3 regions of the Lacticaseibacillus styriensis genome follow, and region 2 is predicted to be linked to each of the others. Evidence: predicted binding sites of a transcription regulator. Region 2 holds the regulator's gene; each other region holds the start of a gene.
What was found. The regulator CtsR, encoded in region 2, represses protease genes until heat stress. The targets are predictions, from matches to a motif close to TTGGTCAAAAAAGGTCAAANA.
Positions count from the first base shown of each region.

Region 1 (2,261 bases), 800 kb from region 2:
TGGATTCGATCTGACCGGTAAAGTCAGGATCAGCCAAAATCATCATATGGGCATCAAAAACTTGAGCCTCTTCTTCGCCAAGCGATTCAGCGGCCTTTGCACGGATAACCTTTAACTCATCATTACTTTGATCAAGTGCCTGCTTCAGCCGATTGATTTCCTTTGAAGGATCATCAACCGTTTTTTTGTCAAATGATAAATCAGGTTGAACCAGTAAATAGGCCTTCGCTGTGGCGATCCCATCACTAGCAGCGATTCCCTTCAAATGTTCAGCCATTATTCAGCCAAGCCTTCTTTTTTCATAGTATCGGTAATAGCAGCAATTGCGTCTGCTTCGTCAGCACCTTCAGCAGAAATGGTAACATCGGCGCCTTGGCCAACACCCAAACTCATAACACCCATAATGGACTTCAGGTTAACGCTCTTGCCTTTATATTCCAAGTTGATGTCTGAGTTGAACTTGCTGGCTGCTTGTACCAACAAGGTTGCCGGACGTGCGTGGATCCCGGTTTCTGCAATAATGTTAAATTCACGTTTTTCCATGACTGATCTGCTCCTTCATATTAACTAGATTTCTAGTGTTTTTCCGAATAGTTTATAGGCACACTAACACCTAAAACAATTCATGTAAACCTTACCATTTTTTGTAGCTTGCCACAAGCGTCACATGAGATTTGACGCTTATTTAGCGGGAATCAACTGACCGGTAATGGTATTCGATGACACCATCGCGTTTTGCCGTCCCCACAATTTCTTCACGATCGGGATAATTTGTCCATGCCGCCCGAAACGCCATGAATGTTTCGGGCGTCACCGTGATCTTGTCACGCTGACCAGTCTTTAACTCATCCATTAAAGCGACATAATCCTGAGTCATCTATTTGCCTCACCTCACTCCATAAGGTTAGCATAAAAGTAGGCATTGAAAAAGCGCTAATGCCTGATATCACTGAAATATTTGGAACTTTTTAGCACTCTTGTGTGTCGAGTGCTTGCATTCTCAACATGAGGGTGTATACTATTGCCATAGGTCAAGAAAGGTCAAACCTTTTTCGACTATATGTGGCACCTAATTAGACAGGAAGGTTGTGACAAAATGTTATGTGAAAACTGTCATAAGAATCCAGCCACTATTCATCTTTCAACCGTTGTTAACGGAACGCGGCAGGAGATCAATCTCTGCCAAAACTGTTATCAATTACTCAAGAAACAAGCAGGAGGAAATATGAATCCAACAAATGCTACTGATCCGTTTGGGTTCGGGAGCTTAGATGATATCTTCCGTGCGATGAATCAGGGAATGGATCGGCCGCAACAGCCTAACGCGCAGATCCCGCCTACTCAGGCAGGACGCGGCGGCAATGGTAACAACGGCCGCAATGGCAATGGCGGTAAGGGATTACTGGGTCAATTCGGTGTTGATCTGACCGAACAGGCACGCAAAGGCCAAATTGATCCGGTCATCGGCCGCGACAAGGAAATTTCACGGGTGATCGAAATCCTGAATCGCCGGACGAAGAATAACCCGGTTCTGATCGGTGAAGCCGGTGTCGGTAAAACCGCTGTCGTCGAAGGCTTGGCTTTGAAGATTGCCAATGGCGACGTACCGGCAAAACTCCAGGATCGTCACGTTATTCGCCTTGATGTCGTTTCCCTCGTTCAAGGAACCGGTATTCGTGGTCAATTCGAGCAGCGGATGCAACAATTGATCGATGAACTCAAACAAAATAAAAACATTATCCTATTTATTGATGAAATTCACGAAATTGTCGGTGCCGGCAACGCTGAAGGCGGTATGGATGCAGGCAACGTTTTGAAACCTGCCCTCGCTCGTGGCGAATTGCAACTGGTTGGCGCAACCACCAGCAACGAGTATCGGCAAATTGAAAAAGATTCCGCACTTGCTCGGCGACTCCAGCCAGTCATGGTTGAAGAACCTAGCGTTGACGAAACCATTAAAATTCTGAAAGGCTTGCAGCCGCGTTATCAAGACTTCCATCACGTTAAGTACACGGAAGCCGCGATTGAAGCCGCAGCTACACTCAGCAACCGCTACATTCAGGATCGCTTTTTGCCCGACAAGGCCATTGACCTGTTGGACGAAGCCGGATCCCGTAAGAATCTGACGATTGCGACCGTTGATCCTGAAACGATTAAAACCAAGATTGCGGATGCCGAGAATCAAAAACAGGCAGCACTGAAACAGGAAGATTACGAAAAAGCCGCCTTCTATCGCGATCAAGTCACGAAATTAGAAGACA
Region 1 is NZ_CP132483.1:1,800,753-1,803,013, forward strand. It holds gene ptsP (phosphoenolpyruvate--protein phosphotransferase) at 1-277, opposite strand, end outside; gene LACSTY_RS08640 (phosphocarrier protein HPr) at 277-543, opposite strand; gene ykzS (protein YkzS) at 686-877, opposite strand; gene LACSTY_RS08650 (ATP-dependent Clp protease ATP-binding subunit) at 1,097-2,261, shown strand, end outside.
Region 1: a site for CtsR is predicted at 1,028-1,048, ahead of LACSTY_RS08650 (ATP-dependent Clp protease ATP-binding subunit). Genes of this name have one in related genera too.

Region 2 (2,261 bases):
GGCTTGAGAATGTTGGAAGCGTCAATGGCCCCTTCAGCACCCCCGGCACCGATCAGCGTGTGCAATTCATCAATGAACAAAATGACGTTGCCATCTTTATAAATCTCATCAATGATTTTCTTCAGGCGATCTTCAAATTCACCACGATACTTTGTGCCTGCAACCAGTGAGCCCATATCAAGCATCATCAGTCGCTTATTCAGCATGTCATCCGGAACTTTGCCCGCGACAATCTTTTCGGCAAAGCCTTCCGCAATCGCGGTTTTCCCGACACCTGGTTCACCAATCAACACTGGGTTGTTCTTCGTGCGCCGAGCCAGAATCTGAATTAAACGCCGAACTTCCTTTTCGCGGCCGACCACCGGATCCATCCGGTTTTCACGCGCCATTTGGGTTAAATCGCGCGCAAGGCCATCAAGTGTCGGGGTCCCTTGGCTATCTTGGCGAGCACCACCACGCGCCATTGGCCGGCGTTTGGCAGCTGTGTCCGCAATGCCCATTTTCTTAAACACCATTTGTCGTGTCTTCGAAAGACTGAGGCCCAGATTCTGGAGAATCCGCGCGGCTAAAATATCGTCTTCACGAAGCAACCCCAGCAGAATATGCTCGGTGCCGATCTTCAAAGCACCTAAGCGCTTTGCTTCGTCGCCGGCAAACGCCAGAATTTCCTTACCCTTTGGTGAATAAGGCAAATAACTATCGCTAGCTTGACCGGCGGCATCAACAGTTCCATACCCTGTGAAGCGCTCGATCTCGTCATGGACATCATTCTCTGTGACCCCTAACTGACGCAGCGTCTTACCAGCGATTCCATCTTTTTCCATAACCAGCGCCATAAGCAAATGTTCAGTGCCTACAGCATGATGATGGAAATACTTCGCTTGTTCCTGGGCTAAAAGCAAAACATTTTTAGCACTAGGGGTAAATAAGTTGTCCATAAGCACGCTCCTTTTTAGAAAACTAATTATAAACTGTTCTATCTTTCATACCGCAAACGATCCAAAAATGCAAGGAACATGCGCGACCGTAAATGCTCTTCTGTCCCTTGATCAAGAATACCCAAAGTCTCATGATTCATGACCGCCAACATTAAATTGCCTGATTGTTGGGAAATAAGCCCATTATCGAATAATTCCTGAATTAAATCACGGGCATCGCGTAATCGCAAGCGTTTGGGGATATGCTGCCGCATGATTTGAATGAGGTCTTGATCATCTGTCAATTTGACCTTCACGATGCGAATGTAGCCTCCGCCGCCCCGCTTGCTTTCAACAATGTAGCCGCGAGCCGGTGTGAACCGGGTTTTAATGACATAATTGATTTGCGAGGGAACGCAATTAAAACGACGTGCAATTTCGGCTCGCCGTATTTCAACCGCAGCCTCCTGTGCCAGTATCGTTTTTAGATAAGCCTCAATAATGTCCGAAATATTCTCACGCTGCATGTCGTTCAATCCTTTTTGACTTTGACCAATCTTGACTATTACACATTATACTGGCATTGGTCAGTTTATACAAATTTCTGCATTTGAAAACGAAAAAAGGACCACGATTTTTCGTGATCCAAGAATCGGGAAGACAAGATTCGAACTTGCGACCCCTACGTCCCGAACGTAGTGCTCTACCAAGCTGAGCTACTTCCCGGTAAAGCGGAAGACGGGATTCGAACCCGCGACCCCCACCATGGCAAGGTGATGTTCTACCACTGAACTACTTCCGCATACCGCATATTAAATTGATCGGCGCCAGCTTAGCTTCATAGGCGATCGACGATGCACCCAGTAGGAGTCGAACCTACAACCTTCTGATTCGTAGTCAGACACTCTATCCAGTTGCGCTATGGGTGCTTCAACAAAATGCCGAGGACCGGGATCGAACCGGTACGGTCATCACTGACCGCAGGATTTTAAGTCCTGTGCGTCTGCCAATTCCGCCACCCCGGCATAAAGTGAAAAGCGGAAGACGGGATTCGAACCCGCGACCCCCACCATGGCAAGGTGATGTTCTACCACTGAACTACTTCCGCATATCAAACCTATTCAATTATGACCGAGGAGCGGCCTTCAAAGACCCGAGCATTCCGTTCAAGATACGATGCGGGTGAAGGGACTCGAACCCCCACGGTCAAAAACCACTAGAACCTAAATCTAGCGCGTCTGCCAGTTCCGCCACACCCGCAAAAGGTGGGTTAAATGAGCCGTGACAGGCTCGAACTGTCGACCCACTGATTAAAAGTCAGTTGCTCTACCAACTGAGCTAACG
Region 2 is NZ_CP132483.1:2,600,914-2,603,174, forward strand. It holds gene LACSTY_RS12245 (ATP-dependent Clp protease ATP-binding subunit) at 1-938, opposite strand, end outside; gene LACSTY_RS12250 (CtsR family transcriptional regulator) at 977-1,444, opposite strand; tRNA gene LACSTY_RS12255 (tRNA-Pro) at 1,570-1,643, opposite strand; tRNA gene LACSTY_RS12260 (tRNA-Gly) at 1,648-1,719, opposite strand; tRNA gene LACSTY_RS12265 (tRNA-Arg) at 1,773-1,846, opposite strand; tRNA gene LACSTY_RS12270 (tRNA-Leu) at 1,857-1,942, opposite strand; tRNA gene LACSTY_RS12275 (tRNA-Gly) at 1,954-2,025, opposite strand; tRNA gene LACSTY_RS12280 (tRNA-Leu) at 2,095-2,177, opposite strand; tRNA gene LACSTY_RS12285 (tRNA-Lys) at 2,193-2,261, opposite strand, start outside.

Region 3 (2,261 bases), 1.2 Mb from region 2:
TGCTGGGACGCGACATGGCGATTCGTGGCCAAGGACACATCATCAATGTCTCATCGATGGCCGGTAAAATTGCCACACCCAAGTCAGCTATTTATTCGGCGACAAAGTTTGCAGTGGTGGGTTATAGTAACGGACTGCGACTGGAATTGAAGCCATTTGGGGTCAATGTGACAACCGTTAACCCGGGACCAATTGCAACCGACTTCTTCAAATCGGCTGGGGCATTGGACTACTTGGCCAGCGTTTCTTGGCTGGTATTGGATCCTGATAAACTGGCGTGGCGAATTGTTGCAACATTTAACCATCCGGTACGGGAAATCAATACACCTCGGTTGATGAATCTGGGTGCTGACCTGTATACTTTATTTCCACATATCGGCGATTGGTTAGCAGGCGGTTTGCTGAACAAAAAATAAAGGGGTGGCTTGAATGAAGGGTCAACAGCGATTTATTATCGGATTGGTACTTGCATTAATTTTAATTATTTTTGCGTTGCTAAATGGTCAAGGCGTTTCGGTTAACTTTTTTGGGATTCAGTTGGAGTGGCCATTGATCGTGATCATTGCGGTTTCTGTGTTAATCGGCGCAGTGGTCACCTGGTTAATTTCAACCAGTGCCGTTGCCAATGCCAAAAAACAGATTCGTGAATTGCAGCAGCGCATCACTGAATTGACGAAGGCGAACAAAGCCGAAAAGCCAGCGCCTAAACCGGTTCAGGCACCTAAGGAAGAGCCGGTTGATTCAACGAAAAAATAACGACAAAACGCGGATGATGCGATTCGCGTTTTTTATTCGATAATGTTTGACCTTTACTGACCAATATCGTAAAGTGGATTTGAAAACAATAAACAGTTAATGAACGGTTATGGAGGGATACGTGGATGAATCCAGATAATTTTACCCAAGCAGTTGCCGAGGCTTTAGGCGCTGCGCAGCAAATTGCCCAAGTGCGACATCATCAAGAAATTGACATTCCGCATGTCATGAAAAGTCTAGTCCAACCTAATCAGTTGGCTGAGCAGATTTATCGTGAAGCCGGCGTGAATGTTCAAGGACTGAATGCAGCCATTGATGCGGCGCTTGAAGCTGAGCCAGTCGTGGAAGGCGCCAGTACTTATGGCCAGAGTATGTCCCAAAACCTGGCACAATTACTGACAGACGCCAACACCGTTAAAGATGAATTCGGTGACACTTACATCTCGACTGAGGCGTTGTTGCTTGCGCTTTATCAACAACGCTATAACACGATTACCCAGTACTTACTCAACGATGCTAAAGTTGATGCCAAGAAGCTACGCCAGGTTGTCGACAAGATTCGTGGCGGGGAAAAAGTGACCAGCAAAAATGCCGAAGCGAACTACAAGAGTCTGGAGAAATACGGCACTGACTTGGTCAAAGAAGCACGCAGCGGAAAAATGGACCCAATCATTGGTAGGGATGAGGAAATCCGCGATGTGATCCGAATCCTGAGTCGTAAAACCAAGAACAATCCGGTTTTGATTGGCGAACCGGGGGTCGGGAAAACCGCGATCGTTGAGGGCTTGGCCCAACGGATTGTTAAAAACGATGTGCCGGACAATTTAAAAAATAAAACGATTATTTCCTTGGATATGGGCAGTCTGGTAGCAGGTGCCAAATACCGTGGGGAATTCGAAGAACGGTTAAAGTCGGTTTTGAAAGAAGTCAAAAAGAGTGAAGGGCAAATCATTCTTTTTATTGACGAAATTCATAACATTGTCGGTGCCGGTCGCGCTGAGGGTTCCATGGATGCTGGCAACTTGCTTAAGCCGATGCTGGCGCGTGGTGAGTTGCATCTGATCGGCGCTACAACGCTTGATGAGTATCGCGAAAACATTGAAAAAGACAAAGCCTTGGAGCGGCGTTTTCAGCGGGTTCTGGTACAGGAACCAAGCGTCGAAGACACGATCAGCATTCTGCGCGGCTTGAAGGAACGATTTGAAATTTTCCACAAGGTACGAATTCATGACTCGGCGCTCGTGGCAGCCGCAACCTTGTCGAACCGGTATATTACGGACCGGTTTTTACCGGATAAGGCGATCGATTTGGTCGATGAAGCGTGCGCAACGATCAATGTCGAAATGAACTCCCGCCCAACCGAACTGGACGTTGCTGAACGCAAACAGATGCAATTGGAAATCGAACAGCAGGCGTTGAAGAATGAAAGTGATCCGGCAAGTAAGAAGCGCCTAGAGAACGCTGATGCCGAATTGGCTAACTTGAAGGAAAAAACCAATAAGTTA
Region 3 is NZ_CP132483.1:1,386,138-1,388,398, forward strand. It holds gene LACSTY_RS06695 (SDR family NAD(P)-dependent oxidoreductase) at 1-416, shown strand, start outside; gene LACSTY_RS06700 (LapA family protein) at 430-756, shown strand; gene clpB (ATP-dependent chaperone ClpB) at 882-2,261, shown strand, end outside.
Region 3: a site for CtsR is predicted at 800-820, ahead of clpB (ATP-dependent chaperone ClpB). Genes of this name have one in related genera too.